Linked DNA regions of Cohaesibacter sp. ES.047. The protein of the gene in region 1 interacts with the protein of each later gene in a pairwise test. Links are inferred from orthologs where the notes say so. Each region holds a gene or a part of one and is shown in the gene's direction. Other genes may lie near its edges. The genes, in order: CPH65_RS19620, CPH65_RS20245 and CPH65_RS03775.

Region 1 (5,968 bases):
AATCAGGCCGGCGGTGCAGGATTCGGCTGCCGCGATCGTGTATCCCTTCTTTTTGGCGATATCGAGCAACTCGTTCGACAGTTCGATTGCATCGGAGGGAACATACATGGCGAATCCTTGCCGCTTGTTTGATCATAGGGCCGCGTGAGTTGCGCATTCGTCCGGCTGCACGCAACAGGTCTATACCAGTGATACTCTAGTCTTGCGGTTCGGGCAATCGGACACAGACGCTTGCCAAGGCCGCAATTCCTTCTTTGCGGCCCGTGAAGCCCAACCGCTCGCTCGTTGTCGCCTTGACGCTGATACGCTCAAGGTCAAGATCGCAAATCTGAGCAATGCGGGCGCGGATGGCAGGGCGATGCGGTCCGATCTTGGGTGCTTCGCAAATGATCGTCAGGTCGATGTTGGAGACCTTTCCGTTTCGATCCGCAACGCGCCGCATTGCGTCCTTGAGGAAAAGATCCGAGGATGCGCCCTTCCATTTGGGGTCGGAGGGCGGGAAATGGGTCCCGATATCGCCATCTGCTATGGCGCCCAGCAACGCATCGGTGATGGCATGCAGGCCGACATCGGCATCCGAATGCCCCTTGAGCTTTTGGTCATGGGGGATGGATATACCACCGATGATCACGCCGTCGCCCGGCTCGAAGGCGTGAACATCGTATCCCGTGCCCATTCTTGCGTCGGTCAGAGGTTGGGTGGCGGGCTTGATGCCGCTAAGGGCCTGTTCTGCCATGTCTAGATCTTCCCGGTTTGTCAGTTTGGTGTTGCTGGGGCTGCCTTCTACAATGCGAACGGGCTGACCCGCCCATTCGGCCACGGCTGCGTCATCGGTGAATGCGGCGGTGACGGATTGGGCGGCGCGCCTATGGGCTTCAAGGATAAAGTCGAAATGAAAGCCTTGTGGTGTTTGGGCTGCCCAGAGTGTCGAGCGGTCGATTGTTGCCTCGATCACGCCGTCTTGCGATACGCGCTTGATAGTATCGGTGACCGGGGTGGCGACGAGGCAGGCCTTGTGCTGTTGCAGGGCACTGCGGCAGCGTCTCAGAATTTGTCTGGTGACAAAGGGGCGGGCGGCATCGTGGATAAGAACGTTGTCCAGCTTGTGATCGGCAAGACCATCAAGGCCGTTCAGGACGGATGATTGTCGCGTGTCCCCGCCTATGACTGGCGGCAGGAGTTTGGCTTTCAGAAGGCTTTCCGGATAATCGGACAGCAGCGGCTCGATGGCACAATCATAAAGCGACCTGTCCCCCTCGGCGATGACCACTTTGACGAAATCGATATCCTCTGATTCCAGGAAGGGTATCAGCGTGTGGCAAAGGACCGGTTTTCCGGCAATTCGGACATATTGTTTGGCAACAGTGTCGCTGCTTCGCTTGGCGCGGTTGCCAACTCCGGCAGCCACGATGATTGCGGCGCATGTCATGATGTTCGTTGCCATCCTTGTGCGTTTGTGCTTTTGCTTTAAGGGCGGATCCATTTGCGTTTGGCAGATCATTCTGGATTACCACCATGCTCATTGCTTTAGCAGGGGGCGGTCTGTTTGGGAATTGACCAATTGAAAATTCCTGTTTTTTGCCAAAGCAATCTGAGCCGCTTTTGCCCATGTGAGATCGCATGCGTGCACAAAGGGTGTTAATGACCAAATTGTAGACACTAAATTCCCTTGCACATTTATTAGGCATCTCTATACTGTTTTTGAAGAATGCCTTGAAAGATGACCTCCTTATGAAGTCCAGCTCCCTACATAAGGCCGCCTCCAGCCTTGCTATCGGACCCGTCGTCGTTCCAAACGGCGTCTTTCTTGCACCCATGTCCGGTATCACGGATGTGCCGTTTCGGACCCTTGCGCGTCGATTCGGAGCCGGGCTTGTGGTTTCCGAAATGGTTGCCAGCAAAGCCTTTGCTGTTGGCAAGGAAGAAATGCGCCTTCGGGCAGAAGGGCAGGGGCTTGAGGTCCATGCTGTTCAATTGGCCGGTAACAGAGCGGACTGGATGGGCGAGGCAGCACGCCTGAGTGAAGGCGCCGGGGCCTCGATCATTGATATCAATATGGGGTGTCCGGCCAAGAAGGTCATTTCAGGTTATTCGGGGTCGGCGTTGATGCGGGATCTGGATCAGGCGCTGAGATTGATCGATGCGGTTGTCGGCGCGGTGTCGGTGCCTGTCACCGTTAAGATGCGACTGGGTTGGGACGATGCATCCCACAATGCGGCGGAGTTGTCGCGCAGAGCTGAAGAGAGCGGTGTTGCGCTGGTCACCATCCATGGACGCACCCGCAACCAGTTCTATAAGGGAACGGCTGACTGGACTGCGATCCACGCCGTAAAAGAGGCCGTGTCCATTCCGGTCATTGCCAATGGCGATGTAATGAGTGAAGCGGACAGCATGGAAATTCTCGGCCAGTCGGGTGCCGATGGGCTGATGGTGGGGCGCGGTGCCTACGGGCGCCCCTGGCTGCCGGGTCATGTGGCGCACTATCTGGCGACCGGGGAAAAGCTTGACGAGCCCGAAGGAGAGACTTTGCTCCCTCTCGTGCTCGAGCATTATGACCGAATGATTGACTATTATCCGGACGTGGTGGGCGTGCGTTGCGCCCGCAAACATCTGGGGTGGTATATGGATTATCAAATTGAACGGACCGGCTATTATTCCTCCGAACTGGCCGATCTGAAAAAGACAATTTTGACCGCAAATGAACCGGAACGCGTTCGCGCGGGGCTGCGCGACTTTTTCGATTTGGCTGCGGCGAGGCAGGTAGCATGAATGACAAGCCAAGACGCAGCAATCCCAAGGACGTTCCCTATCAACTGATGCTCAGTGCCTTACCGCACCCGATCGTCATGATTGATCGGGACGGCTATGTGGTTGCGGCCAACGATATGGCGGAGTTTTTCTTTCAGACAAGCGCGGCGGTTCTTGCCAAGCAAAAGCTGACAACGCTTCTTCCCTTTGGTAGCCCCGTTCTGGCTCTGGTGGATCAGGCCAGAGAGCGACTTGCGCCGGTGAATGAATATCGGGTCGATATTTCCAATCCGCGCATCGGAATAGACAAGGTGGTGGATGTCTATGCCGCACCGGTACAGGATCGCACGGGCGCTGTTACCCTGATGCTGCAGGAGCGCACGATTGCAGACAAGATGGATCGGCAGTTGACCCATCGGGATTCGGCTCGCTCCGTTACGGGCCTTGCCTCCATGCTCGGCCACGAAGTCAAGAACCCGCTTTCGGGCATTCGCGGTGCTGCCCAGCTGCTCGAGAGCTCGGTGTCCGACGATGACCGCGCATTGACGAGGCTGATCACTGACGAGACAGACCGGATCGTCCGATTGATCGACCGTATGGAGGTCTTTTCCGACCAACGCCCCGTTGAGCGAGAGGCCGTCAATATTCATGTGGTGCTTGATCGGGTCAAGAAGCTGGCACAGGCTGAATTCGGCGACCGCATCCACTTCGGGGAACAATATGATCCGTCCCTGCCTTTCGTGCATGCCAATCAGGATCAACTGGTTCAGGTTTTCCTTAATCTGGTCAAGAACGCTGCAGAAGCCGTGTTGGAAGTACCCGGACCTGAGATTGTTCTGAGCACTGCATTTCGTCCCGGCATCCGCATTCAGGTGCCAGGATCGACCGAGAAAACATCCCTGCCGCTTGAAATTTGCGTCAAGGACAACGGGCCGGGCATTCCCAAGGAAATCGAAGATTGTCTGTTCGACCCCTTTGTCACCTCCAAGACGAACGGATCCGGTCTGGGACTGGCTCTGGTTGCCAAGCTGATTGGCGATCATGGAGGTGTGATTGAGTATGACGGAACTGGCCGTCAAACCATTTTCCGCGTCATGCTGCCACCCAGCGACATGGAACTATAATAGGAGATTGTACCATGACCAAAGGGACAATCCTGCTGGCTGATGATGATACTGCCATCCGCACCGTGCTCAATCAGGCGCTGTCCCGCGCCGGATATACGGTTCGGTTGACATCCAACGCGACGACCTTGTGGAGCTGGATCTCACAAGGGGAAGGCGATCTTGTGATCACCGATGTCGTGATGCCGGATGAGAATATTTTTGATGTTCTGCCAAGGATCAAGAAAACCAGACCCAATTTGCCAGTCATTGTGATGAGTGCGCAAAACACGTTCATGACGGCGATCAAGGCGTCCGAGCGCGGTGCTTATGAATATCTGCCCAAGCCGTTCGACCTCAAGGAACTGATCAACATTGCCGGACGAGCGCTGTCCGAGCCACGCCCGAGCCTTAAGACGACCGAAGACGACGGCATGGATATTCCGTTGATTGGTCGCTCTGCTGCGATGCAGGACATCTACCGGATGCTGGCGCGCCTGATGCAAAATGATCTCACGGTTATGGTCACCGGCGAGAGCGGAACGGGCAAGGAGCTGGTTGCCCGGGCCTTGCATGATTATGGCAAACGCCGCAAGGGACCATTTGTGGCCATCAACATGGCGGCGATCCCCAAGGACCTTATTGAGTCGGAGTTGTTTGGCCACGAGAAAGGCTCTTTCACCGGGGCGCTTGGTCGCTCGGCGGGCAAGTTCGAAATGGCTGAAGGGGGGACTTTGTTCCTCGATGAGATCGGCGATATGCCGATGGAAGCGCAGACCCGTCTGCTTCGCGTCCTGCAGCAGGGAGAATATACCACTGTCGGCGGACGCACGCCGATCAAGACGAATGTGCGCATTATCGCCGCAACCAACAAGGATCTTCAGTCCCTCATTCATCAGGGCCTGTTCCGAGAGGATTTGTTTTTCCGGCTCAACGTGGTTCCGATGCGTTTGCCGCCTTTGCGCGAGCGGTCCGAGGATATCAAGGATCTGATGCGGCACTTCTTCGCTGTCGGCGAACGCGAGGGCTTGCCGGTCAAGACCATCCAGCCAGATGCGCTTGATGTCATGCTGCGCTATCGCTGGCCGGGCAACGTCCGCGAGCTTGAGAATCTGGTGCGTCGTCTTGCTGCGCTTTACCCACAAGAAACAATCACGGCAGCGCAGATCGAAAATGAGCTCAATCAGATCAGTCTGACCACGGATGTTCAGCCAGAGCAGAAGGTCCAGAATCTGGCTGCTGCTATGGAATCCTATCTGGAGCAATTGTTCAAGGAATTCGGCGACAGCTTGCCGCCCCCCGGTCTCTATCACAGACTGCTGCGTGAAATCGAATATCCCCTGATTTGCACGTCGCTTGCCGCGACCAAGGGCAACCAGATCAAGACCGCGGAGTTGTTGGGACTCAACCGCAATACCCTGCGTAAGAAGATAAAGGATCTGGATATTCAGGTGGTGCGGGGTGCCTGACCGGCAGACTTTGGCGATTTTTCCCGGTTTGATGTGGCTAATTTAACACAACAAACTGTGGGGCATGGACAGTCATTGCGATAGCTGTCACATTTAAGCAACATTTCAGTTCAATAGAGGGGCCTGCTTCAATCGTTTGATCAGGCCCTTTGCAGAGGATGTGTTGCGCGTGAATGATCGTTCCGAAAAGGATTTAGAGCCCGGCCAAAGTGACCGGAGCGGCAGACGTACGGGTTTGCTCGCTGAAGGATTGTCGATGGTGGGCGAGATGCCGGACATGCAGCGCAAGGTGCGGCTGGTTGGTCTTGCTGTCGTCATTCTGGCGGTTGTCTCCGGCGTTACCACATTTGTGGTTCTGCTCGGTCTTACCTCAATCGAACCGACCGATGATGTCATTCGCATCGCAATGATCGTCAACGGCATCATTCTGGTCGGCTTGGCGTTTCTGATTTCTTGGGAAGCGAGTTCCATCATTCTGGCCCGCCACAAAGGCAAGGCCGGCGCGCGCCTGCATATTCGGGTCATGGGGTTGTTCGCCCTTGTTGCGACCGTGCCGACTGTGCTGGTGGCCATTTTCGCGTCTATCACCCTTGATCGCGGTCTTGATCGCTGGTTTTCATCGCGCACCATGGCGATCATCAACAGCTC
Region 2 (3,534 bases), 140 kb from region 1 along the record:
ACAGCCTGAAAGCGCGGCAGGGCTGTCCTTCAAGATCGCAAGGGAAATCTCACCCGCCTCGATCCCGTCAGACAGGCAACTAATGGCATCGGCGTCGATCAGAATCGAAAGATCCTTCTCCAGAGTACGATAGAGCAACTGGCGGCGGCCACTATCAGTACCGAGTGCCGGCCCGGCAACAATCACATCATGGCTTCGGCGTGCGAGCGCCGCGTCAAGCGCATCCGCGTCATCAACAGGCTCGACCATCACCGCCGTCACACAGGAGGCCACAAGCGCCGCAGCATTGGTGGGAGGCGCCAAAGTCACTAACCCGGCGCCGGCCCGCAAGGCAGAACGGGCTGCAAGTCGCGCAGCCCCACTGTGAAACTGATCGCCGCACAGCACCAGACAATGCCCGCGATGAAACTTGTGATCAGCCAGCCGCCCCAACGCGATACTTGCCAGAGGTTTCAGCGCTTCAGGCCAGTTGTCGAGCCACAGGGACGGCGCATTCTCCAAAGCACAAGAGCCGCTCTCGTCGAGAACCTCGTCCTTGATACCGATATCGACACAATCCACATGACCGCAAGAGGCCTTACCCGGATAGAGCAGATGCCCCGGCTTCTTGCGGAAAAAGGTCACCGTGCCATCCGCGCGAACAGCGGCTCCACCGATCTGACCACTGCGCCCATCGACACCGCTGGGCAAATCGACAGAGAGAATCGGCAAGCCGCTCTTGTTGAGCGCATCAACAATCTCGGCCAACTCGCCAGTGATTGGCCGCGTCAAACCGGCACCGAACAAGGCATCAATCACCAGATCGGCGTCCTCCCAGAGACGCGGCGAAATCGAGAACACCTCATCGCCCCACTCATCGGCGGCGAGCCGCGCATCTCCTGACAGCTCCTCCACATCAACCAGGCAGCCCAGAAGGACACTCCAGCCTTCTTCCTCGAGCAATTGCGCGGCAACAAATCCATCGCCGCCATTGTTGCCCGGACCACACAGGATGCAGACCATACCCGAAGCCCCCGAGCCGGTCCTCTCCTCCAAGAGATCGATCGCGGCATCGGCCACGGCCTTGCCAGCCACCTGCATCAGCTCGATGCCGGGCGTTCCACTCTCTATTGTGAGCTGATCAGCTTTGCCCATTTGCTCGGGCGTGAGGATCTCCACGACATGCTCCAGCGCTTCAACCATCAGCTCGCTCTCCTATAGATGTGCTGCCAAATTGATCCACATGGCAGAGTTTGAGGTGGTTTGAGACTAACCACAGCGCGAGCTCAGAACAATCTCCACGCATCCATTCAGGCCGATTTACATCGATATGCACACAAAGAATGCAGGCTGCCCGCTTCGTGATCTTCGTCGCCCCAAAGACAGACCAAGCACAGCAAATGAGGGTAGCAAGTCCAAAAAGAAGCGTCATTTCGCTCAAAAAGCCCCGCCCACATCAAACCGGACCAAAATGCCCTCAAATTATGCAAAAGGCGCCCCGTCACAGGCGCCGAGATGCACAATCAATCCAATTGCGAGGCAGCCAATGCCATACCCGACCGAGAGAATTGTTCACAAATTAATCATTTGCACATTTTTGCATCACATGCTTTCCCCAAAATGCCTGATAATTCGACCATACTCCACTGGTGAAACCGCACGTTTCCTGCTTTTATTTTCACCGACAGGATTGGCACGCAGAATGCATAAAATTTCACAACCTGGTTGGAACGTTGGCCCTATCGGCTTTCGTCGTCAGATTGGCATCGAAAACAACGCCCATCCAGTAAAAAATCGACCACTCGTAAGGTCTGCCGCATAAAGATTGGCCTTGGCAAAAAACCGCACAGGGCGCCCTAGGGCAGCAATTGGGGAAGCTAACAGCTATGAAAAAGATTGAGGCAATCATTAAACCCTTCAAACTTGATGAAGTGAAGGAAGCGCTGCAGGAAGTTGGTCTGCAGGGCATCACCGTCATCGAAGCCAAGGGTTTTGGCCGCCAAAAAGGCCATACCGAACTATATCGCGGCGCCGAGTATGTCGTAGACTTCCTCCCAAAGGTCAAAGTCGAAGTCATTCTTTCTGACGATCAGGTCGATCAGGCAATCGAAGCCATCCAGAAAGCGGCCCAGACCGGGCGCATCGGCGATGGCAAGATCTTCATTTCCTCTGTGGAACAGGCGATTCGCATTCGTACCGGCGAGACTGGCGACGAAGCTATCTGATGGATGCGGACGTCTACGGGTACAGCCCGCAGGCGTCCCCTACCAATCACACACCTTTTCCCGAGCAATATCGGTCGCTAGACCCAAAAAAATCAAACCCAATCAACAGCAACAGGTAAAACCCGAGCGTCCTCCCATGAAACCGAGCACATGCCGCATGACGGAGTGCTGGAACAAGGGGCTTTCGGTCAACAGGCAGTAAAGGATACTGGAATGAGCACACCTGCTGAAATCGTAAAGATGATCGCGGATGAAGAAGTGAAATATGTTGATATTCGCTTCACCGATCCGCGTGGCAAGCTGCAGCACGTCACCGTCATGGAAGACCAGGTAGACGAAGACTTCCTTGAAGAAGGATTGATGTTCGATGGCTCCTCCATCGGAGGCTGGAAATCCATTGAAGCTTCTGACATGAAGCTGATGCCTGATTGCAACAGCGCCTACCTCGATCCTTTCTACGCCGAGAAAACTCTTTGCGTACACTGCACCGTCGTTGAGCCAGACACCGGTGCAGCTTATGATCGCGACCCGCGCGGCACCGCAGAAAAAGCGGAAGCTTACCTGAAATCCTCGGGTATCGGCGACGTGTCCTACTGGGGTCCTGAAGCTGAATTCTTCCTCTTCGACGACGTGCGCTATTCCAACAGCATGAACAAAGTGTCCTACGAAGTAGACGCCATTGATGCTGCATGGAATACCGACAGCGAATATGAAACCGGCAACATGGGCCATCGTCCGGGCATCAAGGGCGGTTATTTCCCCGTGAACCCGACCGACCACGCTCAGGACATCCGGTCCGAAATGCTTTCCACCATGAAAGCACTCGGCATGAAAGTCGACAAGCATCACCACGAAGTGGCGTCCTGTCAGCACGAACTCGGCCTGATCTTCGGCTCCCTGACCCATCAGGCTGACGAACTGCAGAAATACAAATATGTCATCCATAACGTTGCACAGGCATACGGCAAAACCGCCACCTTCATGCCCAAGCCGATCTATGGCGACAACGGCACCGGCATGCACTGCAACATGTCCATCTGGAAAGACGGCGCTCCGCTGTTCGCTGGCGACAAATATGCTGACCTGTCCGACGAAGCGCTGTACTTCATCGGCGGCATACTGAAGCATGCCAAGACCCTGAACGCCTTCACCAACCCGTCCACCAACTCCTACAAGCGCCTGATCCCAGGCTTCGAAGCTCCGGTTCTTCGCGCTTACTCGGCACGGAACCGTTCTGGCTGCGTCCGTATTCCTTGGACTGAAAGCCCGAAAGCAAAACGCGTTGAAGCCCGTTTCCCTGATCCGTCCGCCAACCCGTACCTCTGCTTCG
Region 3 (5,968 bases), 3.4 Mb from region 1 along the record:
GTGTGGCAGAGTCACAATTTAGCAAAACCGCCCAACCGGAGGGAAAAACCGGAACAGTTGATCGCAAGCTTCTGGAAATTCTCGTCTGCCCGGTGAGCAAGACAACACTCATCTACGACGAGGGCGCGCAGGAACTGATCAGCAAGGCAGCCAAGTTGGCCTATCCCATCCGCGAGGGCGTGCCGATCATGCTGGCGAGCGAAGCCCGCAGGCTCGAAGACTGACACCACGCGCGGTGGACAGCCTCACAGCGCCTCTCCCTTGAGCAGGCGCGGCACATCACCCCGATTGCCAGCGGCTTCCTCTATGAACATGCGTTTGAGGGCCGGTAGCCGCTCGACAACACCCAGCCCGAAATCACGCACATGACGCAACACGTCGCTGCGGTTCGAGAATAGCCTGTTGAGAAGATCGCAAGTCATGCCCATCTGCACCACATCGAACCGGCGCCAGCTCTGATAGCGCTCCAGAACGGTAAGCGACCCGATATCCTCGCCCAACCGTGCGCCCGCGACAATCACCTCGGCCAGAGCCGCCGCATCCTTGAAACCCAGATTGAGCCCCTGCCCGGCAATCGGATGAATACCGTGTGCAGCATCGCCGATCAGGGCAAAGCGCGGCGCGACATAAGACCGCGCAAGTGTCATGCCGAGCGGAAAGCCCTTGCGGGGACCAAGCTCCTTGAGCGCCCCCAGCTGCTTGCCGAACCGGCGTTCCAGCTCAAGCCCGAAGGTGAAATCATCCATGTCCAGCATGCGTCTGGCGTCGCTCGTGCGCTCATTCCATACCAGAGACGAGCGATTGCCCTTGAGTGGCAGAATGGCAAAGGGACCAGCTGGCAGAAAATGCTCCACCGCCCGTCCTTCATGGGGCCGCTCATGCTCGACGGTGGTCACGATGCCAACCTGATCATAGTCGACCTTGACGGTCGAAATGCCTGCAAGATCCCTAAGGCGCGACCGCACGCCATCCGCAGCAATCAACAGCCCCGCCTCGATAACCTTGCCCGAGGCAAGCGATATCAGCACCCGCGCTTCTTCATCAACAAAATCACGCACCGACTCCGCTTCAACGAGCTCGACGCCGGCATCACGCGCTGCATCCTGCAGGGCACCCACCATCACACCGTTTGGCACCATGTGTGCAAAGGGCTCGCCATTGTCCGTATCGCCCTCGAATGTCAGCAACACCGGCCGCACCACATCCTGAAGCTTGCTGTCGGTAACGATCATGTCGCGAATGGGTTCGGCGTCCGGCTCGATGGTCTGCCACACACCCAGTTCATCAAGCATTCGCCCAGCCGCAGCGGCCACTGCTGACGCGCGCTCATCCTTGCGCATCACATCAAAGGGCTGCGGTTCGATCACCAGCACCGACAAGTCGACAGCCTGACGGACAGCCAGTGCCAGCGACAGGCCCACATAGCCACCACCGGCAATCACCAGATCATAACGGTCCATCGGTTCGGTGTGCGCTTGGCCTTTGCTTGTTGACATCGGTCTTCCTTTCCGGACAGGCCAACCGGTGCCTGTCAGTTCCGTTTCGCCTCAGTTTATGCATCTTTCTACGAAGAAGCGAAAGCACAAGTTCTTATCAGGCAACCCCAATACCCCTAATTTCCGACTCCGGACCAATTGCAATCACACGCCAATTCGGAGACTGTGACGTCTTTAAACCAGCACGTTATCTAGTAAGCCGACGGACCTTCACATGAATTCAGCAATTGACACTCTGCTTTCCATTCTCGATCTGGAGCAACTGGAGGTAAATCTGTTCCGGGGCACAAGTCCAAAGGAGGGATGGCAGCGGGTCTTTGGTGGCCAGGTGATTGGTCAGGCCCTCGTTGCAGCATCGCGCACAGTGCCGCCGGATCGCTTCGCCCATTCTCTGCAATGCTATTTCATGCGACCGGGCGATCCCACCACGCCCATCATCTACCAAGTGGACAATCTGCGCGACGGCCAGTCCTTTGTCACGCGCCGTGTGCTGGCGATCCAGCATGGCGAGGCGATTTTTGCCATGTCGGCCTCCTTTCATAAAAAGGAAGAAAGCTTTGCTCATCAGATGGGCATGCCTGACGTACCCGCGCCGGAAGACCTCGCCACAGAAAAAGACGTCTTTGAGGCGCTGATGACCAAGGCTCCGGATGACATCAAAGGCTATTTCCGGCGCACACGGCCCATCGAATTGCGCCCGGTGAATATCGAGCATTACACGACCAACAAGAAGCTCGATCCGATCCAGCATGTTTGGGTTCGAACAACCTCAAAACTGCCAGATGATCCGGCCATTCACAAATGCGCTCTGGCCTATGCCTCCGACATGACCCTGCTCGACACATCGCTGTTTGCCCATGGCCGCTCGGTATTCCACGAGGACATCAGCGCAGCAAGCCTTGACCATGCCATGTGGTTTCATGCCGACTTTAAGGCGGACGAATGGCTGCTCTATTCCCAGGACAGTCCATGGGCCGGCGGCGCGCGCAGTTTCAATCGCGGATCCATTTTTCGCCGCGACGGGGTTTTGGTCGCCTCTACTGTTCAGGAAGGACTAATTCGCAAAGTGAGCATATAAGTGGCACTGCAGACGGACGCTCGCCAGACGAATTAACCATATCGCCCAAAGCTTGAGCAGTTTAAACTCTTGAAATGACTCCCCACCGGGCCATGATTTGAAAATCGAGGCATTTAACTGGACAAAAATTGTGCAATTTATATTTTTTGAGCGTTTTTTAGTCAAAATTGGTCGTTGCACAATTATCAAGCAAGCCACATTTCCAAACTCAAATTCCCGATTTCAACGCGTTTTCAGTAGCTTAACAAAAAGTTACTGAAATTGGCACGGCTCTTGAAAGAGCAAGGGGGATGAAACGAAAAAGCCCGACCCGAATTCGCCTGACATTTGGGGAGGTATCGTCAAAAAAGAAACCCAATGAGGGACATGAGAGAGTGCCATGAAGTTCATTATCGCCATTATCAAGCCATTCAAGCTAGAAGCCGTGCGCGAAGCGCTGTCCGCTGAAGGCATTGAAGGCCTGACCGTGACGGAAGTCAAAGGCTTTGGTCGTCAACGGGGTCACACCGAAATCTATCGCGGGACCGAATATTCGGTCAGCTTCCTTCCCAAACTCAAAATCGAAGTTGCCGTTACATCGGACAAGGCTGAAAAGACCATTGAAGCCATCTCCAAGGCAGCGGCCACCGGCCAGATCGGTGATGGCAAGATCTTCGTCACCTCTCTTGAGCATGTCATGCGCATCCGCACCGGCGAAACCGACACCGACGCGCTCTAAGCCAATCCCAGTCAAGTAGAAGCGAAAAATCAAGGACAACCCTATGTCAAAAGTAACCCTTGCCCTTCTTGTTGGCGCAGCTGCCTTTGTGGCGGGCCCGGCCCTTGCACAGGACGCCGCCGCTCCAGCTGCCGAAGTAGCAGCCGCGACCGGCGAAGCTGCTAGTCATACTCAATATATTCTGAACACCTTGCTCTTCTTGATCGGTGGCTTCCTCGTCATGTGGATGGCCGCTGGTTTCGCAATGCTCGAAGCCGGTCTGGTTCGCACCAAGAACGTCTCGATGCAGAGCCTGAAGAACATCGCCCTGTATTCCGTTGCAGGCATCATGTACTACCTGATCGGCTACAACCTGATGTACACCGGCGTTGATGGTGGCTATATCGGTTCCTTCTCCTTCATGTATGGCATCGATGCGGTTGGCGGCAACGCTCTGGATACCGGCTATTCCACCGCATCTGACTGGTTTTTCCAGATGGTGTTCGTGGCAACCGCCGCATCCATCGTGTCCGGTACCCTTGCCGAGCGCATCAAACTGTGGCCTTTCATGATCTTCACAGTGGTCCTGACCGGTTTCATCTACCCAATCGCCGGGTCCTGGCAGTGGGGTGCAGGTTGGCTGTCCGAAATGGGCTTCTCCGATTTCGCCGGTTCCACGCTCGTTCACTCCGTTGGTGGCTGGGCAGCTCTTGCTGGTGCTCTGCTTCTCGGTGCACGTAAAGGCAAATACGCAGCAGATGGCACCGTGAACCCGATGCCTGCTTCCAACGTTGCTCTGGCGACCCTTGGCACGTTCATCCTGTGGCTCGGCTGGTTCGGCTTCAACGGCGCATCCCAGCTCGCTATGGGCACCATTGGTGATGTGACCGACGTTTCCCGCATCTTTGCCAACACCAACATGGCAGCTGCTGGCGGTGTCGTCACGGCAATGATCCTTCTGCAGATCCTCTACAAGAAGGTCGACGTGACCATGGTCCTCAACGGCGCACTGGCTGGCCTTGTTGCCATCACCGCTGAACCGCTGACCCCAACCATTGGTCAGGCCATCATCATCGGCGCCATCGGCGCAGCCATCGTCGTCTTTGCGGTTCCGCTTCTCGACAAGCTGAAAATCGATGACGTTGTCGGCGCAATCCCTGTCCACCTTCTGGCTGGCATCTGGGGCACCATGATTGTTCCGTTCACCAACGATGGCACCTCCTACGTGACCCAGTTCATCGGTGTCGTCTCCTACGGCGTCTTCACCCTTGTCTGCTCGTTCATCGTATGGGGCATCCTGAAAGCCGTCATGGGCATCCGTGTTACCGAAGAAGAAGAATACATGGGTCTCGACAAAGCCGAAATCGGCGTCGAAGCATACCCGGAATTCGGCCACGGCAGCCAGCGCGTATAAGCGATACAAGAGCAGAGCGGAGGCCATCACCTCCTCCGCTCAAAGCTCACTTGCCCACAACTGGGCTCCAGAGGGAGAAACCCGTCGGCAACCACCGGCGGGTTTCTTTTTTTGTCTTTTTGCTCGATCTACATCGCTTCAAGAAGCAAAGAACGGTGCGGCGCCAACGTCACGGCATGAAGGCATAAAAAAAGGGCAGCCGGTCAAGGGCTCCCCACTCGCTGCTGGCCTAAGTGCCGCAGCTTTCGATCATCAGTTTATGTATACTCAGAACTGCATGCTGTCCGCCAGATTGCCGGTCTTTTTGTTCCATTTGGCCTGAACCTGACCGCAGACGAAATTCCTCACCAATTTTTCGGCATCGGGTTCGGCCGTCGCTTCGACCAAGCCAGCGATGCAATCGTCATGCTTTTGGTATTTGGTGATAACCAGCGCCTGATCCTCGGCGTTGGTGCGATCGCGCGCAAGCACAAAGAAACTCCCTCTCCGCCTTTAGAGCTGCTTCAAATGCTGGCCTTCCGCATCGACGATGCGAGTCATGCACGGTGCCGTTTCGACCTTGCTGTATTGCGACGTCATCTCTTGAGATCGCGCCGGAGAGCCAAGAAGCAAAATCGCTCCCAAAAGAGAGCTACCGGCGACAAACCCCATGAACTTAACCGGATCAAAAACAACCATTTTCATCCTCACGACTGATCAGTTGATATTTAAAGTCCAAGCGATTTCAGTGTTTTCCCTCATCGCCCTCGCTTATATGACGCGCTAAGCCCGAAAAAGGTTCCAATAAATACTTAAAATTTGCACAGAGCCGATCACTAAAATTTTGAAGATCAACGCATTTATACGGAAAATTACAGGCGCTTGATCCGGCACAGCAAAGAAAGACGCGTCGCTAGATCAAAGGTTTGTCTTGCACTCACGGCAAAGAAACCCTAAACCGGCAACAACAATCGACCATTGCATGGCGACGTGGGGTTGGCATGCAATTGGTCGGGTCCAACCCTGTCCGATTTATTGCAATCGGGCCGGACGAGCATCAGGCCCCAATTGGAGTTGCAGCCATGAATATCAGCGAAATCCCTGCCGGCAAGAACGCACCGGAAGACATCTTTGTCGTGATTGAAGTGCCAAAGGGTTCTTCTGTAAAATATGAAGTCGAGAAGGATTCCGGTGCCGTCTTTGTGGACCGCTTCCTGTTCACCCCCATGGCCTATCCTTGCGACTATGGCTTCATCCCGAACACCCTTGCCGACGATGGCGACCCGATCGACGTGCTCGTCGTG

Evidence for each region.
Region 2: the proteins of CPH65_RS19620 (region 1) and CPH65_RS20245 interact in binary tests that used the Escherichia coli proteins (3 or more experiments, as listed by UniProt). The link is inferred for Cohaesibacter sp. ES.047 from one-to-one orthologs.
Region 3: the proteins of CPH65_RS19620 (region 1) and CPH65_RS03775 interact in binary tests that used the Escherichia coli proteins (3 or more experiments, as listed by UniProt). The link is inferred for Cohaesibacter sp. ES.047 from one-to-one orthologs.

Annotation. Positions count from the first base shown.
Region 1 is NZ_LT907844.1:4,278,031-4,283,998, reverse strand. Bases 1,820-4,818 are described here. They hold CPH65_RS19620 (nitrogen regulation protein NR(II)), read left to right. Parts: upstream 1,820-2,765; coding sequence 2,766-3,872; downstream 3,873-4,818. Other genes in these bases: ntrC (nitrogen regulation protein NR(I)), read left to right, coding at 3,887-4,818; dusB (tRNA dihydrouridine synthase DusB), read left to right, coding at 1,820-2,769. Also shown: CPH65_RS19635 (CinA family protein), read right to left, coding at 1-108; CPH65_RS19630 (bifunctional 2-C-methyl-D-erythritol 4-phosphate cytidylyltransferase/2-C-methyl-D-erythritol 2,4-cyclodiphosphate synthase), read right to left, coding at 197-1,444; more of dusB, read left to right, coding at 1,732-1,819; more of ntrC, read left to right, coding at 4,819-5,320; CPH65_RS19610 (PAS domain-containing sensor histidine kinase), read left to right, coding at 5,490-5,968.
Region 2 is NZ_LT907844.1:4,417,299-4,420,832, forward strand. What follows is about bases 717-3,534. They hold CPH65_RS20245 (P-II family nitrogen regulator), read left to right. Parts: upstream 717-1,865; coding sequence 1,866-2,204; downstream 2,205-3,534. Other genes in these bases: CPH65_RS20240 (NAD(P)H-hydrate dehydratase), read right to left, coding at 717-1,182; glnA (type I glutamate--ammonia ligase), read left to right, coding at 2,418-3,534. Outside these bases: more of CPH65_RS20240, read right to left, coding at 1-716. UniProt on the Escherichia coli protein: P-II indirectly controls the transcription of the glutamine synthetase gene (glnA). P-II prevents NR-II-catalyzed conversion of NR-I to NR-I-phosphate, the transcriptional activator of GlnA. When P-II is uridylylated to P-II-UMP, these events are reversed.
Region 3 is NZ_LT907844.1:836,106-842,073, reverse strand. What follows is about bases 1,624-4,622. They hold CPH65_RS03775 (P-II family nitrogen regulator), read left to right. Parts: upstream 1,624-2,953; coding sequence 2,954-3,292; downstream 3,293-4,622. Other genes in these bases: CPH65_RS03770 (ammonium transporter), read left to right, coding at 3,336-4,622; tesB (acyl-CoA thioesterase II), read left to right, coding at 1,711-2,574. Outside these bases: CPH65_RS03790 (Trm112 family protein), read left to right, coding at 3-224; CPH65_RS03785 (ubiquinone biosynthesis hydroxylase), read right to left, coding at 246-1,496; more of CPH65_RS03770, read left to right, coding at 4,623-4,685; CPH65_RS03765 (hypothetical protein), read right to left, coding at 4,953-5,156; CPH65_RS03760 (hypothetical protein), read right to left, coding at 5,178-5,363; ppa (inorganic diphosphatase), read left to right, coding at 5,747-5,968. UniProt on the Escherichia coli protein: Involved in the regulation of nitrogen metabolism. Regulates the activity of its targets by protein-protein interaction in response to the nitrogen status of the cell.